4 regions of the Marinobacter sp. Hex_13 genome follow, and region 2 is predicted to be linked to each of the others. Evidence: predicted binding sites of a transcription regulator. Region 2 holds the regulator's gene; each other region holds the start of a gene.
The links. The regulator sigma-54, encoded in region 2, starts transcription at its own class of promoters, with help from an activator protein. The targets are predictions, from matches to a motif close to ANTGGCATNNANNTTGCTNT.
Positions count from the first base shown of each region.

Region 1: AXW11_RS06480 (ammonium transporter) is a predicted target of sigma-54. The motif match lies at 2,054-2,073, and genes of this name have one in related genera.
Region 3: AXW11_RS04630 (PEP-CTERM sorting domain-containing protein) is a predicted target of sigma-54. The motif match lies at 1,371-1,390, and genes of this name have one in related genera.
Region 4: glnA (glutamate--ammonia ligase) is a predicted target of sigma-54. The motif match lies at 2,062-2,081, and genes of this name have one in related genera.

Region 1 is NZ_LSMM01000027.1:84,684-88,161, forward strand. Features, by position in the region: gene AXW11_RS06465 (YkvA family protein) at 1-161, shown strand, start outside; gene pomA (flagellar motor protein PomA) at 226-1,002, shown strand; gene AXW11_RS06475 (MotB family protein) at 1,005-1,922, shown strand; gene AXW11_RS06480 (ammonium transporter) at 2,146-3,354, shown strand.
Region 2 is NZ_LSMM01000070.1:88,910-92,387, forward strand. Features, by position in the region: gene ptsN (PTS IIA-like nitrogen regulatory protein PtsN) at 1-384, opposite strand, end outside; gene hpf (ribosome hibernation promoting factor) at 480-788, opposite strand; gene AXW11_RS17325 (RNA polymerase factor sigma-54) at 913-2,439, opposite strand; gene lptB (LPS export ABC transporter ATP-binding protein) at 2,592-3,317, opposite strand; gene lptA (lipopolysaccharide transport periplasmic protein LptA) at 3,295-3,478, opposite strand, start outside.
Region 3 is NZ_LSMM01000022.1:18,654-22,131, forward strand. Features, by position in the region: gene prpD (2-methylcitrate dehydratase) at 1-1,168, opposite strand, end outside; gene AXW11_RS04630 (PEP-CTERM sorting domain-containing protein) at 1,468-2,187, shown strand; gene AXW11_RS04635 (hypothetical protein) at 2,292-3,478, opposite strand, start outside.
Region 4 is NZ_LSMM01000055.1:33,620-37,097, forward strand. Features, by position in the region: gene AXW11_RS14250 (DUF4124 domain-containing protein) at 1-329, opposite strand, end outside; gene glnA (glutamate--ammonia ligase) at 505-1,908, opposite strand; gene typA (translational GTPase TypA) at 2,467-3,478, shown strand, end outside.

The DNA of each region.
Region 1 (3,478 bases), on a different contig from region 2:
ATCCCCTGGATTTGATTCCGGACCTGCTGCTGGGATTCGGCCTGCTGGACGACGCCGGTGTGGTGGCCGCATGCCTGGCCCTGGTGGAATCCGACCTGCTTCGTTACGCAGCGTGGAAAGATCTTAAAATAGAAACACAAACGCTTACGGATAGCGATTGATTCAATAGTGGACTACCGTTAATCTTCGAAAGCCCTCTGAATCACAAAACCCTTTGGAGCTAATGTGGATTTTGCCACCCTGATCGGCCTTGTTGGGGCCATCCTGCTTATAGCCTCAGCCGTCATTCTTGGCGTGTCGCCGGATGTTTTTATCAATCCCCCCTCCATACTGATTGTGGTCGGTGGCACCATGCTGGTTGTGCTGGCGAAATTCAGCTTCAACCAGTTTTTCAGCGCCTTCAAAGTGGCCGCTCGAGCGTTCAAATTCCGTTTGCCGGACACCCGTGAAAGCATTGATGAACTGATTGAGGTAGCCAATGTTGCCCGCAAGCAAGGCATGCTCGGCCTGGAAGAGCGCGAAGTTGGCTCGCCGTTTCTCGGCCAGGGAATACAGATGCTGGTCGATGGCCAGGATGCTGAAACCATCAAACACCTGCTGTCCAAGGAGCGCCTACTGACGCTGGATCACAACCGGTCTGGCGCAAAAGTCTTTACGGCAATGGCCGATGTGGCCCCTGCCATGGGGATGATCGGAACCCTGATCGGGCTGGTGCAGATGCTGTCCAACATGGAAGACCCGAAATCCATCGGTCCTGCCATGGCGGTTGCCCTGCTAACCACACTCTACGGCGCAATGATTGCCACCATGATCGCCACCCCCATCGCGGACAAACTCTCGCTGCGAATGACTGAGGAAGCGCGTCTGCAATCGCTCTATATTGATGCGCTGGTTGCTATCAAGGAAGGCACCAATCCGCGGATTATCGAACAGATGCTGTCGAGTTACCTGACCCCGAAAGAACGTGAGAAAAACTCAGAAGCCGAGACCGCAGGCGTTTAGCCATGGACGAATTACCAGAAGAGGAAAAAGCGGGCATTCCCGCCTGGGTAGTGACATTCGCGGACCTGATGTCGCTGCTGATGTGCTTTTTCGTCCTGCTGTTGTCGTTCTCCGAGATCGACGCACAGAAGTTCAAACAGATCGCTGGTGAACTGTCGAAAGCGTTTGGTGTGCAGCGCGAGGTGCCCGTCCTTGAGGTACCCATGGGCACCAGCCCGATTTTCGATCAGTTTTCTCCGGCACCGCCCGAGCCCACCGTCGTCAACGAAGTCAAACAGACAACCACCGACGAGCAGCCCGAACTGGAAACCCTGAAAAGCCCTACGGATGTGGCTGTGGAATCCGCCATCCAGGAAGAGCTCGAGAAGACCCTGGAACAGGTTCGATCGGTTCTTGAGACAGCCATCGAAGACGGCCGGGTCAACCTCATCCAGGACAATCATAGAATCATTGTTCGCGTTGAGGAGAAGGGGGCGTTCCCCTCCGGTTCGGCGGACCTGACCTGGGAGTTTGAAGGTCTGTTGCTGGAAATGGCCGACATACTGGTGCAGATCCCCGGCAAGCTGACCATCGAAGGCCATACCGACGATGTTCCCATCCGTACGCAGCGGTTCTACAGCAACTGGGATCTATCCGCCGCCCGGGCGGCAGCGGTTGCCAATGCGCTCCTCGCCGAGGGTAATCTGAAGCCTGCCCGGCTGGCGGTCACCGGTCTCGCTTATACCGAGCCACGAGTACCAAACACCTCTTCGGAGAACCGCGCCAAAAATCGCCGGGTGGAAATCATTATCGATCTGTCCGGACCGATCGAGGAACAGGAGATGCGGTTAAGGGAACTCATGAACCCCGAAGCCGATGTGTCTGCTGCACCGGATTCCCGCAGTTCCGACGACTCCGACCAGGACGAATTACTGTGGTAGACGGCCATATTGGTGCACTCGGCCCATCAATGCACCATTAAAGAGCGCAAACACCCCGTCTTCAACTCAACCCCGCCCAATTTCAGAGCGGAAAATCACCTAATCGACTACCCGCTCTGAATTTGCCTCAAAATGGAACACTCCTTGCTTGGTGTGCACGCTATCAATGCACAACCCGCCCGTGACAGGTGGATAAAACCAAAAAATCAGGAGCAACCAACCCGTGGACATCACGAGTGCAGTACATACCCTGACCGAAAGCGCCAACACACTGTTCATTCTGATCGGTGCCATCATGGTACTGGCCATGCATGCTGGCTTCGCCTTCCTGGAAGTCGGCACCGTGCGCCACAAGAACCAGGTGAATGCCCTGGTAAAAATCATGACCGACTTCGGCATCTCCGCCGTGGCCTATTTTTTCATTGGCTACTACATCGCCTACGGCAGCCACTTTATGGCCGGCGCTTCAGAGCTAACGGCCGCAAATGGCTATGACCTGGTCAAGTTCTTCTTCCTGATGACCTTTGCCGCCGCCATTCCCGCCATCGTCTCCGGCGGTATCGCCGAGCGTGCGAAGTTCTACCCCATGCTTATCGCCTCCGGGCTGATCGTGGCATTTGTATATCCCTTCTTCGAGGGCATGATCTGGAACGGCAACTACGGCTTCCAGGCCTGGCTGGAGAACCAGTTTGGTGCAGCCTTCCACGACTTTGCCGGCTCGGTCGTGGTGCACGCCGTGGGCGGCTGGATCGCCCTGGCCGCCGTGCTCCTGCTGGGCGCACGTAAAGGCCGTTACCGCAATGGCCGCGTGGTGGCGTTTGCCCCCTCCAACATTCCATTCCTGGCGCTGGGCGCCTGGATTCTCACCGTCGGCTGGTTCGGCTTTAACGTGATGTCCGCCCAGACCCTGGATGGCATCAGCGGCCTGGTGGCGGTGAACAGTCTCATGGCCATGGTGGGTGGCGTTCTGGTGGCCATGCTGGTCGGCCGCAAGGACCCGGGCTTCATCCACAACGGACCGCTCGCCGGCCTGGTGGCGGTGTGCGCCGGTTCGGACCTGATGCACCCGGTCGGTGCGCTGATTACCGGTGGCATCGCCGGCGCCATCTTCGTGTACATGTTTGAGTGGGCCCAGGACAAGATTGAGCGCCTGGACGATGTATTGGGTGTATGGCCCCTGCACGGTGTGTGCGGTGTATGGGGTGCCATTGCCGCCGGCATCTTTGGCCAGGAAGCGTTCGGGGGCCTGGGCGGGGTCAGCCTGATGTCGCAGATCATCGGTTCGGTTGCCGGTGTTGTGGTGGCTTTTGTCGGCGGCCTGATCGTCTACGGCATTGTTAACGCCATCTCCGGCCTGCGTCTCACAGAAGAAGAGGAATTCAACGGTGCGGATGTCAGTATTCACCGCATTGGCGCTACGTCCCTGGAATAACCCTTGCCCGCCAGCCGCCTTTCCCGGCGGCTGGCAATGCTTTTTATTGACACTTCCCTCCGTCTGGCCTTTGCTTAAATAACCCGTTCCGGTGATAAACCCACGGTTTGCCGCCAGAGTGGCC
Region 2 (3,478 bases):
CTTTTCAGCAAGTTGGCTCAAAAGCTCAAGATGCTCGCTGGTGGCTTCCTTGGGGACAATCAAGGTGAAGACGAGGTCCACCGGCTGGTTGTCGATAGCATCGAACGCAACGCCTTCTTCCAGGGTCAGCAAAACGCCAACCACGTGATCCAGCCCTTCCAGTCTGCAGTGGGGGATCGCGATGCCCTGTCCGATACCCGTGCTCCCCAGTCGCTCCCGTGCGACCAGATTAGTGAATATCTGGGTGTCGCTGAGCAAAGCGTCGTGTTGCTGGATCTGCTCGGCAATGGTTTCCATAACCCGCTTTTTGCTGGAGGCAGGCACCCGGCAAAGGGTTAGCTCCGGCGCGAGAATGTTCTCGATAGTCAGGGATGTGTCGGTCATGAATCGACTGCATTTCCGTAAAAAAAGGCTGCGGCACGTGTTGCATGGTTAGCCAGTGCCGCAGCTCGATTAACTGTCATGCCGGGGGCGTCGTCCTAGCGGGCGCCGTTCCCGTGCATCCGGTCTACGTTCTTTTCCTTGTGCTTCAGGATCTGCCTGTCCAGCTTGTCTACCAGTGCATCAATGGCAGCGTACATATCGCTGTTTTCGGCCTTTGCGTGAATCTCACCACCTATCACGTGAAGCGTAGCTTCCGCCATCTGGCGCACTTTTTCCACCTCAAGGGTAACCTGGCAATTGCTGATATGGTCGAAGTGCCGCTCAAGCTTTTCAAATTTGCCTGATACGTAATCTTTCAGTGCGGGAGTCAGTTCTACGTGATGGCCTGAAATATTGAGTTGCATAGGCTTCTCCTGTTTTCAGCTTGCCGGCACCCGTTAGGATACCGGCTGTGTGCCACAGCGTTATGCTGTAGGCGGTATACTTTCAGGAAAGGGCTCTCCCCGTGAGGCCGGGAACAGACGCTTCCTACACCAATCGCTTTCGCTCGTTGGACGGAGGAATGTGCATTGCCTCGCGATACTTGGCCACGGTTCGTCTAGCCACCTTTATACCCTGGTCTCCTAGCATGGCTGCAATTTTGCTATCGCTCAATGGCTTTTTCGGAGTTTCCGTTGTAATCAGCTTCTTGATCATCGCGCGGATTGCCGTGGATGAGCACTCTCCACCCTCGTCGGTACTGACATGGCTCGAGAAAAAATACTTAAGTTCAAATATGCCCCGCGGCGTGTGCATGTATTTCTGGGTGGTGACCCTTGAAATGGTCGACTCGTGCATTTCCACCGCCTGGGCAATATCCGAGAGAATCAATGGTTTCATGGCTTCCTCGCCATGATCCAGGAATCCCTGCTGGTGCTCGACAATGCGCGTGGCCACCTTAAGCAGGGTTTCGTTGCGGCTCTGCAGGCTCTTGATGAACCACTTTGCCTCCTGCAACTGGTCCCGCAGGTAGGTGTTGTCAGCACTGCTGTCCGCACGCTTTATAAGAGAAGCATAGCTTGCATTCACACGAATGCGCGGTGCAATTTCAGGATTCAGCTCCACGCGCCAGCGTTCATTGTGCTTGCGCACGATCACATCTGGGATGACGTAGTCTGGCTCGGCCTGATCCAGGGTGTCGCCGGGACGGGGGTTTAACCCGGTAATAAGTGCCAGAACGTCCCGTAGCTGCTCTTCTTTCAGGCGGCTGCGGCGTAACAGCTGGGCGTAATCACGGTTACCCAGCAGGTTTATGTAGTGGGTAATCACCAGTCGCGCCTGAGCCAGCCAGGGTGTTTCCGGGGGCAGCTGATTCAGCTGGATCAGCAGGCATTCCTGCAGATTACGGGCGAACACGCCGGGTGGATCGAAGTGCTGCAGGCGATGAAGAACGGCTTCCACTTCGTCCAGTTCCAGCGGGTCTTCGTCGGATTCGTCCACCATGCCTGAATGAATTTCTTCAAGCGGAGAGGTCAGGTAGCCGTGGTTATCAACCGCATCCATCAGGGCATGGGCGATGGCCTGATCCCGCTCGCTCATGGGCGTCAGGTTCAGTTGCCATTCCAGGTGGTCCTGGAGCGTTTCGGTGGGGGAATTACGGGTTTCGAAGTCGTGGTCGTTTTCGTCGTCGTTACGGGCTGCTGACGCGGGGGCTGACTGGTAAATGTCATCCCAGGCGGTGTCGACGGGAAGATCATCGGGAATGGTGTCGGGACTGTCCGTTTCTGATGACCAGTCAGGTCCATTTTCGGATTCGTCCCACTCAGTAGCAGTGTCTGAAGCGGTGTTGGATTCCTCGGTTGACGCTGTTTCAGACGACTCGTTGTCACTGTCCGTTGATTCCGGATTCTGGTTGTCGTCGTCTTCGGAGGTTTCCAGCATTGGGTTGGATTCCAATGCCTGCTGGATTTCCTGCTGGAGGTCCAGGGTGGAGAGCTGCAGAAGCCTGATAGCCTGTTGCAGCTGGGGCGTCATGGTCAGGCTTTGGCCCAGCTTTAACTGTAGTGAGGCTTTCATAACCATGGTTCAGGATCCGTCACTCGGTCTCTCTCTTCCGTCACTCAGGCTCTCTCTTTACGTCATCAAGGCGCTTTCTGGAGCCGGGGTTGCACAAAAACTCTTTGTATGCTGGCTACTTGCCGCACCAAGCAAGTTCTTTGCCGAGTGTACTACAGGCGAAACTCGTTGCCCAGATACACTTCCTTGACCTGCTGGTTGGCCAGTATATCGTCCGAATTACCAGAGGCAATGATGTGGCCGCCGCTGACAATGTAGGCATTCTCGCAGATGTCGAGGGTTTCCCGCACGTTGTGGTCGGTGATCAGTACGCCGATACCCTTGTCCCGCAAGTGTCGGATGATCTGCTTGATGTCGCTCACGGAGATCGGGTCGACTCCGGCGAAGGGTTCGTCCAGCAGGATGAACGCCGGCTCCATCGCCAGCGCCCGGGCAATTTCCACCCGTCGTCGCTCGCCGCCTGACAGGGCCATGCCGACGCTATCGCGGATGTGGGTAATGTGAAACTCTTCAAGCAGTTCCTCTAACTTGGCCTCCCGGTCAGTGCGTTTGAGTTCGCGGCGGGTTTCCAGGATCGCCAGTATGTTGTCGCGTACGGTAAGCTTGCGGAACACGGATGCTTCCTGGGGCAGGTACCCGATTCCCTTGCGGGCACGACCATGCATGGGCAGCGGCGTTATGTCCTGATTGTCGATGGTGATTCGACCGTTGTCGGCGGGAACCAGGCCAACAATCATGTAGAAACACGTCGTTTTGCCCGCGCCATTGGGGCCGAGTAAGCCGACGATCTCGCCACTGCGAATTTCCAGGGAAACGTCGATGACGACCTTCTTCTGTTTGTAGCTTTTTGCGAGGTTACTGGCCCTGAGAACTGCCATCGATATCCTGTCCGTTAGGGTTGTTATCTGGATTGCTACCGGCGTTGCCGCGCGGCTGGATGACCATTTCGACGCGACCGCTGCCATCGCCCTGGTCAGCAGAGCCTTCTGCGGTCACCACGCGTTCGGCGCTGTCATAATGAATGACGTCGCCCCGGAAC
Region 3 (3,478 bases), on a different contig from region 2:
GTTCGTCGATCATCGGATTGGCCTCATGGAAGCTGTCTTCATAATGCTCCGCTGTCAGCCCCCCAACAATCAACGGTACAGCAGCCATGTATTGAAGGCAGTGATCCCGGTCGGCCGCGTTTGCCAATCTGCCCTGTTTCGAGATGATACGGATGGCAGATTCGTGGGTGGTGATAACGATTCGCTCGATGTCATCCAGGCGGTCTTTTACCTCGGGATGAAGTATCACCGCTGCTTCCGCCGCTGTTTGGGCATGGAACTCGGCCGGGAAGGAAATCTTGAACAGAATGTTTTCCATCACGTAGGCGCCAAAAGCCTGGGGTAAAGTAAACTGACGCTTGTCCTCAGGTTTCAGTTTCTGATCTTTATTGGTTTTGCTGAACAGAATGTCGTAGAAGCCCCATTGGGGTGCCGTGAGCACCCCCGGGATGCCCATCTCTCCCCGCATTGCGATATCGGCCAGCCGCACGGCACGGGACGTTGCATCTCCCGCCGCCCAGGATTTTCGGGAGCCAGCGTTCGGCGCATGACGGTAGGTTCGCAGCGCCTGGCCGTCCACCCAGGCATGGGACAAGGCCGACAGCATTTGATCGCGACTGGCACCCATCAGTTTTGCGACAACAGCGGTTGAGGCCACCTTGACGAGCACAACGTGATCCAGCCCCACCCGGTTAAACGAGTTTTCGAGTGCAAGCACCCCCTGGATTTCATGAGCCATGATCATAGCCTCCAGGACATCCCGCATGGTCAGGGGCGCCTTGCCCTCCGCCACCCGCTTCTGGGACAGATGATCCGCCACGGCCAGTATGCCCCCCAGGTTATCCGAGGGGTGGCCCCACTCCGCCGCCAGCCAGGTATCGTTGTAGTCCAGCCAGCGCACGATACAGCCAATATCCCAGGCCGCCTTTACCGGATCGAGTCTGTAAGGCGTGCCCGGAACACGGGCGCCATGGGGTACAACAGTGCCGTCAACCAGCGGCCCAAGGTGCTTGGTGCATTCAGGGAAACGCAGGGCCAGAAGGCCACAACCGAGGGTATCTATCAGGCAGTTTCTCGCGGTATTCCAAGCCTCTTTGCTTTTTATCCGATAGCCGAGAGCGTAGTCGGCGATTGCCTGCAGGACGTCGTCATAGTCGGGGCGAATGTTCTGATCAGCGTTGGAGCTCATTGCGAATCCCTTATTGGTTTTGGATCTCAGTGAGAGACTAAGAACGAAAAACAGTCATGCCAAACAGGTTAGTACATCGGCCCGGCCGGGATACAGCCATCCAGATCTTAAGCGTTGACTTTTTATACACTTTTCAATGCATCTCCGGTGACCAGAGCATTCAGAAAATGGCAACCGGCTGTTTTAACCGAAAAATATCCAAGCTGGCTTTTTTCTTGCTAAAAACGGAGTCCGGAGACCACTCCGCAGGAAACGCGGGGTGAATATGGATATCTGTAAAAACGCAAGGAGAATGAAGTATGAAAGGATTTGACCACAAAATAGTGATTGGCCTGGGATTGGCCGCTGCAATGGCTGGGAACGCTTACGCAGCCCCCATCGTAAACGTCGTCAACTCTGACGGCGACCTCTACAACACCGAAATGCTGACCGGGTATTCAACCGACGGCTCGCTGATGGACGGCATGGAAGTCACTACTTGCTTTGCCAGCGCGGCCTGTGAAACCGTGGCATTTGACGGTACGGTCGGCAGCTCTTCCTACGGCGAAGCCATCGGTAGTGGCTGGAGCTTGTCTATCAATGGAGACACCTACAGCTCCCCGTTTACCTTCAATTCCGTTCAAGACGTCACCAGCATCGTATTGAACGGGCGTCCGGGAAACACGATCTTTGACATTGTTGGTAGCGACTCCCGCTCACCAGATTCAGCCCTGGGCAAGCCTTTTCGACTGTCCAATTCCGGCGATCTGACGGATAGCACAACCGTGAACGTTGAATACTCCGACAAGCTTTCCCTCGATGGTGTATTTTACGACGACCTGTTTACAACCATGGCTATCGATTTCGATGGCAGCCTGTTCTCAGGCATGTTCAGCTTCCTGAGCGATACTGACAACAACGATTTCGACGCCGGTAGCCCGATTACTCCGACCAACCCGGTTCCGGAGCCCAGCACCCTGGCCCTGCTGGGGCTTGGCGCCCTGGGCTTTGGACTGCGTCGCCGTAGTCGCAAGGCGTAAGTAGAGCGCTTCGGCTCCGCAAGCTCGACAGGTGTTTTGCGGAGCCGGAACGTGGGCCTCCAGGCTCGTGCTGGTGAGGCTTTTAGCTTTCCAACCATTACCCTTCAGTTTATTGCTCGCAGATCCGAGGTGACGAAACTCAATGTCCCTCTCTCTAGCTCCAGCTCTTCTATTGCGAACCCATCCTCACAGAAAGACACGACGCTGAGGTGACTGTTAATCGCATAAAGAGAGTCCATAGAGTAACAATTGTAAGGCAGCGTCATTACCTTGCTTGTTATGTTCCCGGTGGTTTCATTGACGGCCCATATGTCGGGGTTGAGCAACCCCGCAGGGCTGAGTACATCCCTCTCGATGGAAGAGCTCATCGCCAGCACTTTTGCTCGGTCTCCGCCACGAGTCAGATTCATCGACGTTGCATAGTAGGTTTCCGCGTTAGGCACAACCGGGCCACCGGGCCGGCCTACAATCAGGGTTCTGTTACGACCTGAGAAATCCAGGAAATTGACGAAAAGCAGTGATTCCGTTCGAGAAGCAACAAATGTAGATTCCACCGCCAGAAGCAAATCGACCTCACCCGAGCTCAGATCGACGGTATAGACTTCACCGAGAGGGTCTGAGCGATCAGCACCCTGAAAAGTCGTCCATAAAGCGATGGCTTTGTCGCCCATAACGACAACATCGTCGAGCGCCCAACCATCCGCAAACTTATCTGAGAAATCAGCAAACAAAGAGGCAGATCGATTGATTTCATCGACCTTGTGCAACACGCCACGGTCCGCGATGATTGTGTATTTGTCGTCCTCGATCAAAGAGAGTGACGCCAACCTGGCAGACTCAGAAAGTCCCGACAGCACAGGTTGTGCGCCTGCAAGACCGGAGTCCAACAGCATTGCAACTGATGTAATCAAGAACTCGCCGTCACTGAGCACACCCACAAACGTCTCATCCCGTGTGGGGCCGGGTTCTGCCATGGGGTAGACTCTCGGCACCCAGGTGCTTCCCGCCACCCGCTTCAGCTCAGCGCCTGACTCTCCATACAGGATGATCGTCCTTTCGGCATAGTTATTGGCGACCACAAAATCGATATCGCCGTCGCCGTTGAAGAATACATCCGTGTAGGATGACACCCCATCCGCTTCCCAGACCTCGAACGTATTGGCTCCCAATGTCCACCAGTAATGCGTGTCGTCGGAATCAACCGAGAGGTCGCATGTCAGATTACCGCCGGACATCGCCAGATTGACAAGTCCTGTCGACAGGTCACTGTTCACGAAACCCTTAACGGAAC
Region 4 (3,478 bases), on a different contig from region 2:
GGTGAACTGGTCACGCGGAATTCCACGTCGCCGCTGCCACTGTGGAAGGCCTGGTCATCGCCCGGCGCGAGGAAACGGACGCTGTCGTAGACGGAGCCTTCCTGTTGCACTTTTTCCCGCAACCGCTCTGGCTCACGAACCGCTTCGAGTTTTGGCAGGGTGACCGTGGTGACCGGTTTCACTTTGATCTCCTCAGCAGGCGTGCCTTCCGAGGGTTCGTCGGTATAGGTAACGTTGCCCTGAGCATCCACCTGACGATAGACCTCGGCGGAAACCGGAAACGCCGCGAGAGCGACAATGCCTGAGAGTAGTGCGAACCGTGCATTCATAGAGACAACCTGTTTGATTGTTTTATCCGATTATCAGCGCCAGTCATGAGTATTTCAACGCCATTACCCGGTAGCTTGGTTACATTCCGTTAAGGCTGGCCGAAATGTGCGGTCGTACACGAAAAAGCCCCGCACGAGGCGGGGCTTTTCTGGGTTGCTGATCCTTACGAACGGATTAGCAGGAGTAGTAGAGCTGGAACTCGACCGGATGCGTGGTCATGTTCAGTTTCTCAACTTCACCGCGCTTCAGATCGATGTAGCCGGCAATCATGTCCTCGGTGAACACGCCGCCGCGGGTCAGGAATTCATGATCTTCAGCCAGGCAATCCAGAGCTTCGGACAGGGTTTCAGCAACCTTCGGAATGTTCAGCGCTTCTTCCTTCGGCAGGTCGTACAGATCCTTGTCCATGGCATCGCCCGGGTGGATCTTGTTCTGGATACCATCCAGGCCGGCCATCATCAATGCAGCGAACGCCAGGTACGGGTTGGCCGCCGGGTCAGGGAAACGCACTTCGATACGACGTGCTTTCGGGCTGTTCACGTATGGAATACGGATGGAGGCCGAACGGTTACGGGCGGAGTAGGCCAGCATAACCGGTGCTTCGTAGCCCGGAACCAGACGCTTGTAGCTATTGGTTGCAGGGTTGGTAAAGGCGTTGATGGCCTTGGCGTGCTTGACGACACCACCGATATAGTAAAGCGCTGCTTCGCTCAGGCCGGCATAGCTGTCACCTGCGAACAGGTTCTTGCCGTCTTTGCTCAGGGACATGTGTACGTGCATGCCGGAGCCGTTATCACCAACCACAGGCTTGGGCATGAAGGTGGCGGTTTTACCGTAGGCGTGGGCCACGTTGTGTACGCAGTACTTGAGAATCTGCACTTCGTCAGCCTTGCGGGTCAGGGTGTTGGCGCCAACGCCGATTTCACACTGGCCAGCGGTGCCGACTTCGTGGTGATGAACCTCAATTTCCAGGCCCATGGATTCCATAGCGGCACACATGGCGCCACGCAGGTCGTGCAGGCTATCCACTGGCGGAACCGGGAAGTAACCACCTTTAACACCCGGGCGGTGACCGATGTTGTTGCGATCGAAGTCTTCGCCGGATACCCAGGCGGCTTCTTCAGAGTGGATGTGGTAGGAAGCGCCCTGCATATCCACATTCCATTTAACAGAATCGAAAACAAAGAACTCAGGTTCCGGACCAAACAGGGCACCGTCAGCGATGCCCGTGGACTTGAGGTACTCTTCCGCACGGCGGGCAACGGAGCGTGGGTCACGCTCATAGCCCTGCATGGTGGAAGGCTCTACGATGTCACAGGTAATGTTCAGTGTGGTTTCTTCGGTGAACGGGTCCAGCACGGAGGTGCTGTCGTCCGGCATCAGAATCATGTCGGATTCATTGATGCCTTTCCAGCCGGAGATTGAAGAGCCGTCGAACATCTTGCCGTCGCTGAAAAAGTCCTCGTCCACCTCGGTGGCCGGCAGCGTTACGTGTTGTTCTTTGCCACGGCTGTCAGTGAATCTCAGGTCGATCCATTTGACTTCGTGTTCCTTGATCAGATCAATCGTCTTGGACATTGTGCATGCTCCGTCTGTTATCCCGCCGTGCGGGCGATTTCTGTGTACATTGTTGCCGGATCGTTCAGCAGTGCTGACTCCCGATCTTTCTTTCAGGTAGGGCAGCTTAACAAAAGCTGTTGCGAGTTACCTGCAAATTCGGCTGCTTAAGGTTTAGCAATAGCCTTGCCAGTTTTTGATGCATGCGCCACAAGTGCGCAATACCAAGGCGTTCGGGCTGTTTTGGAGCGATATGTGCTGATTGGGTGGCCCTATCGCTCTTTCGTGGTGCGTTAAAACGGTGCGATAGCTGAAATAATGCACCAAAATGATGCAGATGGGTTGTTGCTTCGATAGGCGTTTTTCTTCATATAAACGCAAGTGAGTTTGCTATATACTGCGCGCCACTTCATTTTTGCCTCAGGTATTCAGCACAGACGCTGAGTTTCTTCAGGGGGTATTCGGGCTTCCCGGCCCGACAAATGAAATTCATTTTACGGATTTGAGACGGCATGTAAGGGGCTTTGCGCCTACTGAAGACCTCTCAGGTCATTCAGTGCATGCTGCAGGATTATAGTTGTGATTGATAAACTTCGTAATATCGCCATCATCGCCCACGTTGACCATGGCAAGACCACACTGGTTGACCAGCTTCTTCGCCAGTCCGGCACTCTGGATCGCAAAGAGCTCGAAAACGAGCGTGTCATGGACTCCAATGACCAGGAAAAAGAACGTGGTATTACCATTCTGGCCAAGAACACGGCGCTGAAGTGGCACGACTACGACATCAATATCGTGGACACCCCGGGTCACGCCGATTTCGGGGGTGAAGTCGAGCGTGTCATGAGTATGGTCGATTGCGTGTTGCTCGTGGTTGACTCTATTGATGGCCCGATGCCACAAACCCGGTTTGTCACCCAGAAAGCGTTTGATGCGGGCCTGCACCCGATTGTCGTCGTGAACAAGATTGACCGCCCTGGAGCTCGCCCGGACTGGGTAGTGGATCAGGTGTTCGACTTGTTCGACAACCTCGGCGCCAGCGATGAGCAGCTGGACTTTCCGATTGTCTACGCCAGTGCCCTGAACGGCATTGCCGGAATGGATCACGAAAAGCTGGACGACAACATGGACGCGGTTTTCCAGGCCATCGTTGATCACGTACCTGCGCCCAACGTCGACCGGGACGGTCCGTTCCAGATGCAGATTTCTCAGTTGGACTACAACAGCTTCCTGGGCGTTATTGGCATCGGCCGCATTATGCGCGGCAAGATTAAAACCAACTCTCCGGTTACGGCCATTGGTGCCAACGGCAAAAAGCGCCAGGGCCGTATTCTCAAGATCATGGGCCATTCCGGGCTGCAGCGTGTTGAAGTCGACGAAGCGCAGGCGGGCGACATTATTTGCGTCAGCGGCATGGATGAGCTGTACATCTCTGACACCTTGTGTGACCAGGCCAATGTTGAAGCCTTGCCGCCGTTGACGGTGGATGAGCCGACGGTTTCCATGACGTTCCAGGTCAACGACTCACCGTTTTGTGGCAAGGAAGGTAAGTTTGTCACCAGCCGCAACATCAAAGAGCGTTTGGAAAAAG